One region of the Lysinibacillus sp. fkY74-1 genome, then DNA from elsewhere that is predicted to be linked to it. Evidence: riboswitches for the same ligand, from Rfam matches in the RefSeq annotation. Region 1 holds a riboswitch; the other holds the start of a gene.
What was found. A riboswitch is a leader RNA that binds a small molecule or an ion and turns the genes downstream of it on or off. The one in region 1 is predicted to bind cobalamin.
Positions count from the first base shown of each region.

Region 2: linked by a shared signal. The riboswitch ahead of nikA (nickel ABC transporter substrate-binding protein) and the one ahead of ACE1MS_RS02350 (ABC transporter substrate-binding protein) in region 1 are both predicted to bind cobalamin.

Region 1 is NZ_CP170173.1:486,428-494,661, reverse strand. Features, by position in the region: gene ACE1MS_RS02360 (adenosylcobinamide amidohydrolase) at 1-158, opposite strand, end outside; gene ACE1MS_RS02355 (FecCD family ABC transporter permease) at 155-1,156, opposite strand; gene ACE1MS_RS02350 (ABC transporter substrate-binding protein) at 1,153-2,124, opposite strand; cobalamin riboswitch at 2,269-2,451, opposite strand; gene ACE1MS_RS02345 (acyl-CoA dehydrogenase family protein) at 2,512-4,179, opposite strand; gene ACE1MS_RS02340 (class I adenylate-forming enzyme family protein) at 4,181-5,683, opposite strand; gene ACE1MS_RS02335 (MerR family transcriptional regulator) at 5,676-6,065, opposite strand; gene argS (arginine--tRNA ligase) at 6,285-7,952, opposite strand; gene ACE1MS_RS02325 (DUF1934 domain-containing protein) at 7,952-8,234, opposite strand, start outside.
Region 2 is NZ_CP170173.1:2,404,989-2,413,222, forward strand. Features, by position in the region: gene ACE1MS_RS11640 (ABC transporter ATP-binding protein) at 1-36, opposite strand, end outside; gene ACE1MS_RS11645 (ABC transporter permease subunit) at 47-850, opposite strand; gene nikB (nickel ABC transporter permease) at 852-1,805, opposite strand; gene nikA (nickel ABC transporter substrate-binding protein) at 1,877-3,496, opposite strand; cobalamin riboswitch at 3,641-3,833, opposite strand; gene metE (5-methyltetrahydropteroyltriglutamate--homocysteine S-methyltransferase) at 3,954-6,251, opposite strand; gene ACE1MS_RS11665 (hypothetical protein) at 6,679-7,368, opposite strand; gene ACE1MS_RS11670 (hypothetical protein) at 7,510-7,764, opposite strand; gene ACE1MS_RS11675 (M23 family metallopeptidase) at 7,856-8,234, opposite strand, start outside.

The DNA.
Region 1 (8,234 bases):
GCTGGTAGAATACCACTCATTACCTTTAATAATGTGGATTTCCCACTACCATTTGGCCCTAATATGCCAAGAATTTTTCCTTTCTCAACCGTAAAGCTTATATCCTTGACGATTGGTACGTCTTCATAACCACCTGATAGATGTTCAACAAAAATCACGCCCGCACCCCCTTGCTTCTCCGTTGTTTATAAAAAATATAGGAAAAAACAGGCGCTCCAATAAATGCAGTAATGACACCAATGGGCAGTTCCCTTGGCAGGATGATTGTTCTTGCGACTAAATCACAAATTATAAGTAATGTTGCACCATTAAAAAATGATAATGGCAGTAAATGACGGTGATCAGAACCCCAAATCATTCTTGTCATATGTGGTACAACCAACCCTACAAAGCCAATTGTGCCTGAAACAGCTACCGCTGCTCCAGTCAGCATAGAACCACCTACTAAAATCAAATACTTACTACGTTTTACATTGACACCTAAATGCTTCGCTCTTTCTTCCCCATATAATAAAACATTAAGCTCACGTCTCTGCGTCCACAGCATAAGGGAACCCACAATAACGAATGGGATAATCATTTGAACATACGGCCAACCACGCATAGATACAGAACCCAGTAGCCAGCCGATTACTTGGCGTAGCTCCTCTCCCGATAAGGCAATCATTAACGAGATTAACGACCCTAAAAATGAACTAAAGATAACGCCCGTTAAAATAAGGGTTTCCATCTTTAGCGAACGGTCTACTATTCTAGCAAAGCTCATAACTACAACCATTGTAATGATTGCGCCTATCATGCTAAAGGTAGGTAAGGCATACAAGCCTACAACAGGTATCGAAATATTAAAAAAAATTGTCATGACTGCACCGACAGAAGCACCGGATGAAATACCTAATGTATATGGATCTGCTAGCGGATTTTTTAGCAAGCCCTGGAAAGCTGCTCCCGCAATAGCGAGAGCAGCCCCTACTAGCCCTGCTAAAAGCACACGAGGCAAGCGAATTTTCCAAAAGATATTGGCAGCCGTTTCATCAACTGACTGATTCCACAGCACTTCTATCGGAATATGAACAGAGCCTATAGCTACGCCACACCAAATGCTAATGATAAAAAGCGTACATGTTAATACATAGGCTGTTACTACTTTTTTCACTTAAATACCTCAGGGTAGATGGCTTTTGCTAACTCCTCAAGACCATCCGCTAAACGCGGTCCTTGACGGCTTGTTGTGCTTTCATCTACTTGCACAATGGCATTATTTTTCACTGCATTTATTGTATCGAAACCAGCACGCTTTGGTATTTTTGTTAAAATATCAGGTACATAGCTATATGTCACCACGATGACATCTGGATTTTTTGTGATAATTTGTTCTGCACTAATTTCATACCAATTATCACCATCTGCTGCTACATTTTTTGCATGAATCATCTCCAGCATTGCGTTCATAAATGTGCCTTGACCAGCTGTATAAATATTAGGTTCATCAGAGGCCTCTACAAAAACATTCTTAGGTTCAACGTCTTTCACTTTCTCCTGTACTGCTTCTACTTTCGCCTTCATGTCAGCAATGATGTTTTCAGCCTCTGGTAATTTCCCTGTGGCACGACCAAGCTGTTCAATCGTTGTATAGGTTTCATTAAAATTCTGGGCATTTTTTACAACAAATACTTTCACGCCCGCCGATTCAAGCTGTGCAATGGCTGATTCTGAAAGAGACATGCTAGATTCATGTGCAAAAACGATGTCTGGCTTTAAGGCAATAATTTGTTCAATATTGTATTCCATGCCACCAACCTTATCCTTTTCAGCTACCTCTGGTGGATAATCGTCATTGTCTGTAACCCCGACTATTTCATCCTTTAAACCTAGGCCAAATAATATCTCTGTATTACTTGGAATAAGTGACACTATTTTCTCAGGAGGGGCCTCTAGAGTCATCTCCTTTCCAATAGCATCCGTTATAGTTATTGGAAATGTTGCTTCTTCCACCTTAGATGTTTCTTGTTGTGTTTGCTCCTCTGTAGCTGCGGACTTATCATTTTTCGCCTCTTGTCCACAAGCTGCTAGCAACCCTATCGTTAAAAATGCCGATACTCCTATTTTCCAAAATTTCTTCATGTGAATCCTCCTTCGTAGATTTGTGCGTTCATGTGTTAGAAGTGTTCTTCCATCAAAATAAGACCCCTCATCTTCGAATGATGAGGGGTCAAAATCGCACCAAAAAACTGATACAAAATCCACCATCCTATCCTCGTAGGCTGTCATGTCTATGCTATAAAGGCAGGTCTCCTGGCTTGTGCTCATTACGTTTTTTCAAGCCTTCCCGAAATTTTTAGTGGCATTATTTGAAAAAACTCACACTTACAGTGGCGGGACCGCATCGGAATTACACCGATTTCCCTTTTCACTTTACATAAGTAAAGAACCTTTATAATATTCAGTTGAATTATATTATACATGAAATTAAAAGAAGTCGCCTCTATATCAAGGCGACTCCAAAGGCTGTTAGACAATTTCATCAAAATACTGTACGGTTTTCATCGAAGCACCAATCGGTCGTAATGACCAAGTTTGCTCTAAATAAACATCCGCAAGTTTTTCATATTTCCCACCAAATTTTTGTGCCCATTCAACTGCGATGACACTTTCATATAAATGAGCCATTTTTTGGGCAACATCCTTTGCTTCAAACGTTTTTGTAGCTTCATCGAGAGCACTAAAAATTTGTAATGTTGCCGATAGTTTAGTTAATTGCTCTTGAACGATTTTCACTAATGAATGGTCTGTTAATACTTCTAATCGCTCGCTCATCTCTTGAACAAACAATTCATGTGCTCTGTATTTATCCACTAAGCGAATAAGCTCCAACGCTAGTATATTAGCCGTACCCTCCCATACAGTCAACACTTGCGCATCCCTTAGTAAGCGTGGTGTTACAAAGTCTTCAATATAGCCATTCCCGCCATGTAGCTCAATTGCTTCACTTGCATAATGAACTGCCTGCTCTGCCGTTTCCTTTTTCATAATGGCAATATATAAACGATTCATTATGATGTCTTGTTCTGTCCCCTGACCACTTGTCACTTTGTCGTATAATTGAATAAGATCAAAAATCGTGGCTACTTCAACATGCAGCTTAGCAGCATATTTACCCAATGTATCCTGAATCATAGGGTACTGTGTTAAAGGTTTACCAAAGGCATATCGATTTGACACATAATGCTTCGCCTCCAAGAAGCCACGGCGCATAATACCAATGGATGCCACTGCATTACAAATTCTTGATAAATTAAGCGCCTCCAACATATAATAAATCCCTTTATTTGGATCACCAACTACATAGGCGAGTGCTCCATCAAACTCTACCTCACCAGATGGAACGGCTTTCACACCTAATTTATCTTTTAGTCGTCGAATACGAAGATGGTTAACCGATCCATCTTCATTTCGCCATGGAACTGCAAATAGAGTTAATCCTTTAGAGCCTGCTTGTGCACCATCTATTCGTGCCAACACCATTGCAACCCCACACATTCCAGCATTAGACGCGAAATACTTTTCACCATAGAGGCGGTACTCATTCCCTACAAGTTTTGCTTCTACTACATTTGCACCAACATCTGAGCCTCCTTGACGTTCTGTTAAAAATGTCGCCCCCTCATATAGCTCTAAATCGCCTGTTGCACAAACATGTGGTAAGAAACGCTGCTTAACTTCTTCCTCTGCATAATGGTCTAATAAATAGGCAGTGGCCATCGTTAATGTCACAGGGCAATAAAAACCGGGCTCTGCATGTGACAGTAAATAACCTTGCGCAAAGCTATAGACATAATTCCCCTTGTGACCTAGTTGGGGAATATCCTTATGCACATAACCAACAATACCCGTATTATATGTCTCTTCAATTGTTTTTTTGTAGCCGTCATTGACCCACACCTCTGAGACCTCTTCACCATAGGCATTATACCTTTGAAGGCGAGGCTCCCCTTGTCGATCGGTATGTTTCGCCCTCACGTCTATAGCATCAGCACATAGCTCACCAAAGTCCGTCAATTCTCGATGCGCATAAGATGAAAATTCTTTATCCAACATCATTTCCAACACTTTCTGAAGCGTTTCATCACCTGTAAAGAAATTGCTTGTACGTGCTATTTCCTGTTGTAAAACTTTCATGCTATCTCACCTCTTGTCCTTTCAAAGATTGCTTTAAAATTTTGCCTGAGGCATTCCGTGGTAGCGCTTCCACTTTTTCAAAAATACGTGGTAATTTATACTTAGCAAGCCGCCCCTCTAAAAAATCTTTTAGAGCATCTTCATCAATATCCTGTTTAGCCGAATAAACAGCCTTCACTGTCTCACCCCATTGTGGATGTGGAACACCAATTACTGCCGCTTCAAATATCCCCTCAAAGCTTAAAAGGCAATCTTCTATTTCTTTCGGGTAAATATTGACTCCACCAGAAATAATCACATCTTTCTTTCGATCAACAATCCAAATAAAACCGTCTTCATCCATACGAGCGAGATCCCCTGTTTTTAACCAGCCGCCTATAAATGCCGCATTGGTTGCCACTTCATCTCTGTAGTAACCGAGCATATTACCCTCACCAAATAAAACGATTTCCCCTACTTCTCCTGCTGGTACATCTTCGCCATGGTCGTTAACAATACGTATCTCTGTACCTAAAGGTGCACGTTGACCAATACTCCCAGCCTTTTCTTCATGCTCCTTACCAAAAAGCAATGATCCACTTGGCCCCGCCTCTGTTAATCCATAAACACATGTTAAATTAGTTGTGCGGAATGACTGTTGAATAAAACGAACTTCGTTTTCGGATAACGGTGCTCCTCCATATACCCACCATTTCATAGAGGACAAATCAGCTGATTGCAATCTTGGCATCTGTGCTGTTAATAAATAAGCAACAGGTGCTCCAAAAAAATGGGTCGTTTTTTCCTGTTCAATGGAATCCATCAATAAGTCTGGCGTGAAAGTTGGTGTTAATACATTTGTAGAACCTACAAGTACACCTGCCATTAAGAATAAATGTAATGGTGCGGAATGGGTTAATGGCATCATCAGCAATATACGGCTTTCAGGCTTGACCTCCATTTCAACTGCAATCATTTGCGCAACCGTTAAAATATTTCGATAGCTAAACAATACGCCCTTCGGTTTCCCAGTTGTACCTGATGTGTACAAAATAGTCGAAGCATCATCCTCGTTTAACTGACATTCAATCGTATGAGCACTGGCACTTTGAATCATTGTTTCATACTGAAGCCAGCCCGCTACTTGCTGCCCTGTTTTAATTTTCAACGGGATTACGGCAATATGCTGGACTGCCGCAAAAATAGCTTCATGAGCAATAATTGCTTTTGCCTCAGCATGCTGTGCCACATACTCTACTTCTTGTAATGTAAACTTAGCATTGACCGGAACGACAATAGCACCCATTCGCTGAATAGCAAAATAGCTCACGACAAACTCTACAACGTTAGGCATAAAAATCAGAACTTTATCTCCCTGCCTTACACCCTGTTCTAATAAAGCATGACTAAAACGGGTCACTTGCTCATCTAAATCATGATAGGTCACTCTTCTACCATGACAAATAACAGCTTCCCTTTTTGGATACTTACGGGCATTACGTGCTAATAAATCGGAACTATTCATCGTGCATCTCTCCCCTTAAAGTCGTTAATTTTTCATTAAACATGCCATGCATTTGTTGTAATTCATTTCTCATTTGCGTAAGCTCAGCTATTTTACTATCAATCTCTTGAATTTTTTGCTCTCCGTATTCAACGGTTCGCTCCAATTGCTGAATCCCAGAGCGATCAAAGTCAAAAAGTAACACCATCTCCTTGATTTCCTCCAGTGAAAAGCCGTAACGCTTTCCTCTTAAAATAAGCTTGAGCTTCGCTAATTCTTTTTTCGAAAAGGTTCGTTGATTCGTAGATGAACGTTGAGGACAAAGAAGACCAAGCTCCTCATAATAACGAATTGTGCGTGTGGACACATCGAACTCCTGAGCCACCTCCTGAATCGTCTTCATAATCGTCTCCCCCCTCCTATATGGCATCAGTATACCATTGACGTTAACGTTAACTTCAACAAAATTTTCGCAATTAACAGAAAAATATAGTTCGAAGCAGAAATTTCAGGGTTAGCCGAAACTTTTGTATATCTATCTGCCATTTTTTAATGGTGTTAACCACTTTTATCCATTAAAAAAGCCCCTAACATTTTACCTGTTAGGAGCCAAAATTGATTATTACATTTTTTCTGGTGCTGATACGCCGATTAAACGAAGTGCATTGGCAATTGTTGTACGAACAGCCGTAATTAATGCTAAGCGAGCTTCTGTTAGCTCTTTGTTTGAAGCATCTAATACTTTTTCTGCATTATAGAAGCTATGGAAAGCAGCAGCCGTTTCTTGAATATAGTTTGCGATACGATGTGGTGTACGGTGTTTCGCCGCGTCAGCAACCACTTGTGGGAAATCGCCTATCTTTTTCAGTAAATCAATTTCTTTCTCAGCTGTTAACAGGGTAAGGTTTTCACTTGTAGCAGCAAAACCTTGTTCATTGGCTGAACGTAAGATTGATGAAATACGTGCATGTGCATATTGTGCATAATACACTGGATTTTCATTGGATTGCGATACAGCAAGGTCAAGGTCAAAGTCCATATGAGAATCGCCTGCTGTTTTTACGAAGAAGTAACGAACAGCATCTAAACCAACCTCTTCCACAAGCTCACGCATTGTTACTGCATTTCCTGTACGTTTAGACATTTTGAATTTCTCACCATTTTTATAAAGCTGAACCATCTGAATTACTTCTACTTCCAATGTATCGCGATCATAGCCCAGTGCTTGAATGGCAGCTTTCATACGTGGAATATAGCCGTGATGATCAGCTCCCCAAATATTGATTAATTTATCAAAGCCACGGACAATTTTATCTTCATGATAAGCAATATCTGGCGTTAAATATGTGAATGAACCATCGTTTTTAATTAATACACGGTCTTTATCATCACCAAAAGTTGTTGAGCGGAACCAAGTGGCACCATCCTCTTCAAACACATGACCATTTGCTTTTAATTTATCTAATGCCACTTCAATTTTCCCGTTTTCATAAAGAGACGTTTCAGAATACCAGACATCAAAGTTCACACGGAAGTTTGCTAGGTCTGTTTTTAATTTGTCTAATTCTAACGCTAAACCATGCTGACGGAAGAATGCAAAACGTTCTTCATCTGATTTTGCTAGGATTGCATCACCATGCTCCTTTGCTAGCTTGCCAGCAATTTCTATAATGTCTGGGCCATGATAACCGTCTTCTGGCATTTCAGCATCCAATCCTAGTGCCTGCTTATAACGAGCTTCTAATGAGTAAGCCAGATTATTAATTTGGTTCCCTGCATCATTAATATAGTACTCGCGAGAGACACTGTAGCCAGCCATATCTAATACATTACATAATGAATCTCCAACAGAGGCACCCCGTGCATGTCCTAAATGAAGATCTCCTGTAGGGTTAGCCGAAACAAACTCTATTTGAATCTTCTCCCCTGCGCCGGCATTTGAACGACCATAGTCATTACCTTGCTCAAGCACTTGTGTAACTACCCCTGTCAGGAAATCTTTACGGACTGTAATATTCATAAAACCAGGACCGGCAATATCAATTTTTTCAATATCTGTTCCCGCAGTATCTAGGTTTTCTAAAATAGCTTCTGCAATAGCACGAGGTGGCTTCTTCGCTAGCTTTGTTAACTGCATAGCAATGTTTGTTGCATAATCACCATTTGCTTTATCCTTTGGTGTTTCCAGGTGAATCATTAATTCTGTGTCGGCCTCCACTAAGCCAGCCTTTTTAACGGCTTGAGCCAACGCTGCTTTTATAGCCTGTTGTACTTGTTCTACTGCGTTCATCATTGTACCTCCGTAAATGTAATATCTAATGTATAATTGCCAACGGATTGCCCACCCATTAGTAAATCGTACTGTACATGGAAATCTCCGCTTTCTGCCCTGTTCGTAAACGACATTTTCTTCGTATCGATAACGAGTGGCATGGAGCCAAACTCACCTTCATAATGCCCTTTTTGTTGTTCAATTATGTTCAGTGGTAACCGCATACTGACCGCTCCAGCACGCATAATAAGTGCCTTCTCATGGCCTAACTTCATAGTCGTGCGGATGGTTTTATCCTCC
Region 2 (8,234 bases), 1.9 Mb from region 1:
GACCGATAAGTCTTTCACTTCTAAAACTTTTTTCATAACTTCCCCTTTACTGGTCAGGCGTCTTTAAACTACTTGCCAAAACATTACATACTAGGACAACTAGAACGATAGTAAGCCCAGGATATAGCATTAATTCGGGATGTTGGCGGATATATTGCTTCCCTTCATTTACCATCATTCCCCACTCAGGAGTGGGAGCCTGCACGCCAAGCCCTATAAAGGAAAAGCCTGCAATCTCTAAAATAACCTTTCCCATATCTAATGCAACAATCGTTACAATAGGAGGCCAAACATGAGGGAGATAGTGACGAATAATTAATTTCACACCTGTAGTACCGCTTATTCTTGCCGCTAGAATAAAATCCTTTTCATTCATGCCGATAAATAAACTTCGAATTAGTCTTGAATAATAAATAAGCTGTGTCAAAATAAGTGCGATTAACACATTTTTTAAGCTTGGCCCTAATACACCTAAAAGCCCAAATGCTAGTACAAGTGTTGGAAAAGCTAATAAAATATCGCATATCCGAATAAATAGCGCATCTATTATACCTCTTTTTAAAGAGACCCATGCGCCCAACAGGATCGCTACTACAATAGCAACTATTTGTATGACGAGCGCCGCACCTAAAGAATACCGAATCCCTAAAAGCAATCGTGAGAAGACACATCTTCCTAAATGGTCTGTTCCTAATGGATAGTCCCATGAAGGTGCTAAAAATTTCTTAGAAATATCGACTGCTAAAGGGTCATGAGGCATCATGATTGGGGCAAACAGTCCTAGTAAACCAATGATGATTAGTATAGTGAGACTCATAAATCTTCTCATATGTATACGTTCTAAGTTCACTTTACTCTCTCCTATTCTTCATCATCAGATGAGGATCCAATAAACGATGCAATACATCTGTGCCTAGATTGGCGAGCACATAGATGACAGCGATCACCAACACATAGCATTGTACAACGGGGTAATCACGATTCGTTATGGATTCTATTAAATATCTACCGAGTCCAGGCCAACTAAATACTTGCTCTACAATGACAGCCCCACCTAGCAAATTTCCGAGTGTCATCCCTAACAAAGTTGATATCGGTATGGCAGCATTCCTCCCCACGTGTCGGATGAGAATGACCGATTTTTTTAAGCCTCTAAGCTGTGCATATTTTACATAGGGCTGCTCGTATTCTTCAATAATGGCAGAGCGGATAAACTGTGAGAACAATCCGATTGTAGGTAAAGCTAATGTGAAAGCTGGTAAAACTAAATGTGCTCCTGAACCTTTTCCATTCGTCGGAAAAATCCCAAGTTTTAAACTGAATAGATAAAGTAGGATAAACCCTAACCAAAATGTTGGAATGGAAACACTTAGGACTGTAAATAATCGAATGATTTTATCGATAAAGGAATGCTTATATAATGCGCTCACAACCCCTAACGGAATACTAAAGGTTAAAATAAGGATAAATGCTACTAAAGCTAATTCGATGGTAGCGGGTAGCTTAGCAAATAGCTCATCACCAACGGGTAATTTACTAACAAAAGATGTCCCAAAGTCTAGCTGTAAAACGCCTTTTACCCATAGCAGATATTGCATGATAAAAGGCTTATCTGTCCCTAATTCTTCTCGTAAAGCTTGTATAGCCTCTGGTGTTGGGGCTATTCTTGCAAGTCGAAGAATGACCTCTGCTGGTTCTACTGGTACGAAACGAATAAACACAAAGGTCAGAATAGATACGCCTACTAATACAAATGGAAGTGTGAGAATTCTTTTTACACAAAACATCCAAGTCGATTCGTACATGTCGTCACTTCCTATTTCATCCGATGATAAAAAGAGAGTTGTCCTGGTTCGACACACTCTCTCTTTCATACTTAGTTTTCTTTATCCATTTGTGCATATGGAATGTCATACTCAGAAGCACGTGGTGCAAAATCCTTCATATATGGTTGATAAATAACTTGATTCGTTTCATATGATATTGGATAGAACAATGCTTGTTTGTGGAACATTGTTAAAATATCCGTGTATAGCTGCACGCGTTCTTCTTCATCGGTCCCGACTAATAATTGATGTATGTTAGTATCGATTTCTTGAGTATTTGGTAAGCCTAATTTTGCTTCATAAACACCACTAGCATTTGGTGTAGCTGATTCATTTGCAAAGCTATGTGGATCAGTCGGCGGTCCATTAGTTCGCCAGAAGTTAATATCAACCTGATCATCCATTAATTTTTGCAGACCGACCATCACATCGGCGCCTTCAATATTTAACTGTACGCCTATTTTCGCTAGCTCGCCCTGCATTAACTCTGCCATAGGTTTTTGAATGGCATCAGTAGCAATATAGATTAAATCTAATGTAAGGGGTTGACCATTTTTTGAACGAATTTTTTCACCCTTCTGTAGCGTCCATCCAGCTTCCTCTAGCAATTTCTGTGCTTTTTCAGGATTATATATAATGGGGGCTAAATCAATATTGGCATATGGAATTGCTTCCCAAAATAGCGTGTTAGCCACTTTTTCTGTACCATGTGTAATGCTTTCTACCATTTGTTCCTTATTGATAGCATATTGCATTGCTTGTCGAACCTTTAGCTCAGCTAACGGTCCAGACTGTGTATTGAACAGTAATGCTTTCGTAGACAATGGCTCAGATGTAGCTGTTCTATATTTGCCACTATCTCTTAAATACGTATAGTTATCTAAACTAATAACCCCTCGCCCATAAATGACATCTAATTCTTCATTTTCAAAGGCTAACGAAATGGATTCCGAATTTGGGATGATTTTAACCTTTATTTTATCTACGAGAGGCTTTTCTCCCCAATAATGTTCATTACGGCTAAATAAAGCATATTCATCTTTTTTATAGTCGGTTAAAACCCATGGCCCTGTGCCAATAGCTGATTGAATGGAATCATTTGTCTTATCGCCGTCTGGGAAGCCATTATCCCCTAAAAAACGGAATGGTCTGACAAAGGCTAATTCGTTTAACACAGGGTAATACGGTTCGTCTAATTGCAAACGTATTGTTGATTCATCTACTTTGACGACCTCTTTTATATGGTTGACCATGCCCATCCAAGAATGCATGTCACGATTCGCTAATACCGCATCAAAATTGCGAATCACATTATCAGCATTAAAGGCAGTCCCATCCGAATAGTTAACATCCTTGCGTAAATGGAACGTATAAGCAGTTTTATCCTCTGAGATGACCCAGCTTTCTGCTAGCTTTGGCGTAATTGTCCCATCATCGTTATACGCCACTAAAGATTCATAAACCATTGCTTGAGCAGTCATCTGATTTGGTAAATATGTATGGGGGTTTAATGGGCCTACATCTAATGGCCAACCAATCGTAATCATTTTTTCATCTGTCTGTTCAGTTGATGCTGAGTTTCCTTTGTCTTTTTCCGTGCTTGTACAACCTGCAAGAAAACTGAAGGTCAAAACAAGCATGTAAGGCAGTAAATACTTCGTCCATCTCATTTTTTATCTCCTATCTCTATTCCCTGTTCATATCTACAAATTGAATAGAAAGAAGGCATAAAAAAACCTTATTCTACAAGAATAAGGACAGATAAACCTACAATACGTAAGCTACCATCCATCTCCCTATCTTTCGTAGATCATCAATGAATCTTCTTACAAGCAGGCATTCTGGCTTATGAATCATCATTTTGCTTCACCTTCCCAAGAAAAAACTCAGTGGTCATCGAAACAAAACTCCTCATTTACAGCTGCGGGACAGCATGGGATTTACACCCATTTTCCTTTTAATCGAACGAAAAATAATTTCATTCAAACTTGTAATGCAATATTTGAAATTAGTAATAAACATAACATGCTCAAATGTTCACGTCAATTTTATTTTCTGAATATAATAAACAGATACAAAAAGACCAGGCAGATAACCTGATCTTTGCTTAACTCCTTTTATCTCTCGTTATCTCGATATAGATTCCTTCACCTCCTGACGCAATAGTTTGGTAGCAGCCACCATATTAGCTAAAGCCGCTATTGTTTCTGGCTCTTTCCTTGTTTTTAAGCCACAGTCCGGATTAATCCAAAATTGATGTTTGTCTAAAACTTGTAAACTATCTCTCATGATGGCTAACATTTCTCCCTCACTCGGCACACGTGGACTATGAATATCGTATACACCTAATCCAATCCCTTTTGTATAAGGATGCACTTGAAGTGAAGAAATAAGCTCTCCATGGCTTCGTGATGTTTCAATAGAAATCACATCAGCATCTAGCGCACTAATGGGTTCTATGAAATCGTTAAATTCGCAGTAACACATATGTGTATGAATTTGTGTTGTATCTTTTACACTCGAGGTAGCAAGTTTGAAGGCATTGATTGCCCAGTCTAGGTAAGCCCCCCAATTTTCTTTACGAAGAGGTAGCCCTTCTCTTAGTGCTGGTTCATCCACTTGAATAATGGAGATACCTGCCGTTTCTAGTGCTTTCACTTCCTTACAAAGTGCTAAAGCAATTTGATAGGCCACATCTTTCCGAGAAATATCATCACGTACAAAGGACCAATTTAAAATGGTCACTGGCCCTGTCAGCATCCCTTTGACAAAGCGCTTCGTTAAGCTTTGGGCATACGCTGACTCTTTCACGGTAATGGATGAAGTCCATTCAACATCTCCATAAATAATCGGAGGCTTCACACAGCGAGAACCATACGAAACCACCCATGCTTTTTCAGTAAAGGCAAAGCCCGTCAGTTTTTCACCGAAATACTCGACCATGTCTGTCCGTTCAAATTCTCCATGAACCAGTACATCTATATCCATATCCTCCTGCAAGTGAATCCAGCGCTTTGTTTCCAGTTCAATAAATGCTTCATAGTCTGTATTCGATATTTGTTTCTTTCGCCAAGCATTCCGATTTCTCTTCACCTCATCAGATTGAGGAAAGCTACCGATTGTTGTTGTAGGGAATAGTGGTAAGGCTAACGCCTGCTGCTGTAATTTTTGACGTTGACTAAAATCACTATGTCGCTCAAAATCCTTTGTGGAGACGGATTGAACGGCTTGCTGGATCATCTTATTTTGACGAATCGGATGATTTTTTAGTGCTTCAATGGCTTTCATACTTTCTGAGAAATTATGACGTCGAGTTCCGTTTTGACCCTTTCTATATTTAGTTAGCTCAGTAATCTCTTCGATTTTTTCATCGGCAAACGCCAGTGCTTGTTTGAGAACAGGGTCCAACTTCTTTTCAAATGAAGTAGATATTGGTACATGTTGCAGGTTACTTGAAGGTTGAATCCACAATTCCTTAGCATCACTTAGTTTTTCAATTGCTTGAATCATGGCATTCGCTTCCGCTAGGTTTGAACGCCATATATCACGACCATTGACCACCCCAATGGCTAAAACTTTATCTGGAGGGAAACCATATTGTCGAAGTGACTCCATATTCCCTTTATAGCCATGTACAAAATCTAAGCCAAATCCTTGTACAGGCAGTGTAATTAATGTTTCATAGGAGCATAATGCTTCAAAGTATGTTTGTAGCATTAGTTTTGCTGCTGGAACTGTCATCATCAATTGAGCATAGATTTCTTGAACTAGCTTCAGTTCTGCTGAGTCAAGTGTCGTCACTAAAGAAGGCTCCTCTATTTGAATCCATTCGGCACCTGCATCTACTAATTCTTGAATAATCTGGGCATAGAGAGGTATTAAGGCTAATAAGTATTCGACCTGCGTTAATTTATTGTAGCCCTTAGTGAGCTTATAAAATGTATAGGGGCCAATAAGTGTCGGCTTCGCCATAATACCGAACGCTTCCTTTGCCTCTAAAAAGTCTGCTAATACCTTATTTTCTGTTAGCTGCAACGGTTGTCCTTCATACTCAGGAACAATGTAGTGATAGTTGGTATTAAACCATTTGGTCATTTCACTAGCTACTGCTGAATGATTTCCTCTCGCTACACTGTAGTAGGTATGTAAATCTACCCTTCCACCTTGCCAGTTAAAGCGCTTCGGTACTAAGCCGAACATTAAGGCAGTATCCAACATTCTATCGTACAATGTGAAATCTCCTACTGTCACCACATCTATGCCGAGTTGTAGCTGCTTTTCAATTCTTGATAAACGAATACTTTTTAGTGTAGCCTGAAAATCCTCTTCCGTTAGTTCTTGACGCCAAAATGCTTCTAATGCCTTCTTCCATTCGCGATCATCTCCGATATATGGGTAGCCAATGAGTGTACTAGTATAAGTCATCTTTCATCTCCCTTTCATCAAAAAAATTTACTTCTAGCTTGCTCTACAAATTTGGTTATCCACATGCTAGTTTCGTTGCCCTATATGAAAACCAGTGGGCTTCACTTTGCAATATTAGCATGATAAAAAGCCATTCTCCTTTTTGGAAAATGGCTGCATAGTAAAATTATTAATACAAAAACAATACGAAAAAAAAAGAACTTCCGTATACATCATCTGTTTTCGCACAGTGCCTATTGGTCACTATTCACCACCTATTTCCACGTAGGTATTTGGTGTGTACTAGAAATTGGCAGGTCTCCTGTACGAAAGACTTCAATGAGTAGAGTAGACATTCTTTTTTTGTTTCTGGTTAATATTGTAATATGTAGTTTACTATTTGTAAAGATAAAAAAGACCACCCAATTAAGGATGGTCCGAGTATTGATTATTTACATGCGGGATTATCTGGTTCAACTGGTGTAGCATCATCTATCTTAACTGAACTCTTAAGACTCTCTTGATTTGCATATCTAAATTCTAACTTATAATTTTCCCCAATTTTTGGTGTTTGCCATTGGCTTGCACTGTAATACACATTAGAATAGAAAGAGTACTGCTTAGAACCGTCCAACGATTCAAAGTTGAACATACCGTTATTCATTCCAATGAATTTTACATTATCATAATTAATAGATAGTTCTGGTTGGAATGGGTCTACTATCACATCTACCAAAGATTCATTCTTGTTTTTAGAGTAGTCTTGAATAATTAGATACTCTTTACCATCAACCATCTCTGGGATGTCTACTGAATTAATATAGATTGTTCTACCTTGAACAACATCTTCTCTGACAAGCTCGCGAAAGGCTAGTATGCTATTATCCCCTGTTGCTTGAATTTGCGCTTGTGTATCTTTATGGTCGTAGTACATTGTTGCATAAGTTAAAGTTCTACCAGACTGCACATACTCTTCTAGAATATCATTATATTTTGCATCTTCTGGTTTATAGTCATTAAAAGGATAGATAGATTTTGCTTCTGCATCCTCTGAACTATAACTTCCTGCAATAAATCCACCTGTTGTTGCTACTCCAATTGCTAATACGCTTGCTAATACTTTGCCTTTGATATTCATAAATAAATCCACCTTTTCTGTATGCATTTTCCTTACAAGTAATATCTTAGCATTGATTTAATTGAGGATTCAAATGTATATTGAAGTCAATTTTTAATATAAAAAAAGGCTACCACAAATTAATGTGATAACCCTTAGTTGTTACTTCATTTCGATTGATAAGATTTCTTGAGCTGTAGCATCTTTGTATGTGATTACATATGTGTAACCGTATACCAGTTGAACACCATGTTTAGCTAACTCTACTTCTGTTACAATTACTGGAGCTGTAGAAGTTAAGAACAATTCGTCTTCAAAGTATACTGCATCCAATGTAACTGGCTCAGCCGCTTGAGCTGTTGCCACTCCTGTGAATAATCCAAGCGCTAAGATACCTGCTAATAATAGTTTTTTCATGATAATGTACCATCCTTTTCTTTTTTTGTTTTGGTTATATTTTTCTTATTGACTACATATTACAGTCGACTTCATTTAAAAGTCAAATGTTTTACTTCAACTTTTTTGTCAAATATTGTTCGAAGCGTTTTAGCATAGTTGCCATCTGTTCACGAGTCAAGTCATTCTGTGGGTTTGAACCATCTGTAATGCCGTTTGCTGTAAGCCATTCCCAATCGACATCGTGTGACTTTCCTGCTTTACGTGTAGCTTCTTTATCTTGCTTGCTACGTAACGCTGACTTTAAATCTTCAATCTCTTTCTTCAATTCATTGTACTGTGACATTGTAAGCTCTCCTTCTTTCCCTAGTGGTGTGTATGAATCCAGTGTGATATTTTTCATAGGGTCAATTGCATTAGGCTGACCGGTCATCCATAGTCCATTATGAATCTCAAAATGTAAATGCACTGCTGTAGATGAACCTGTCATA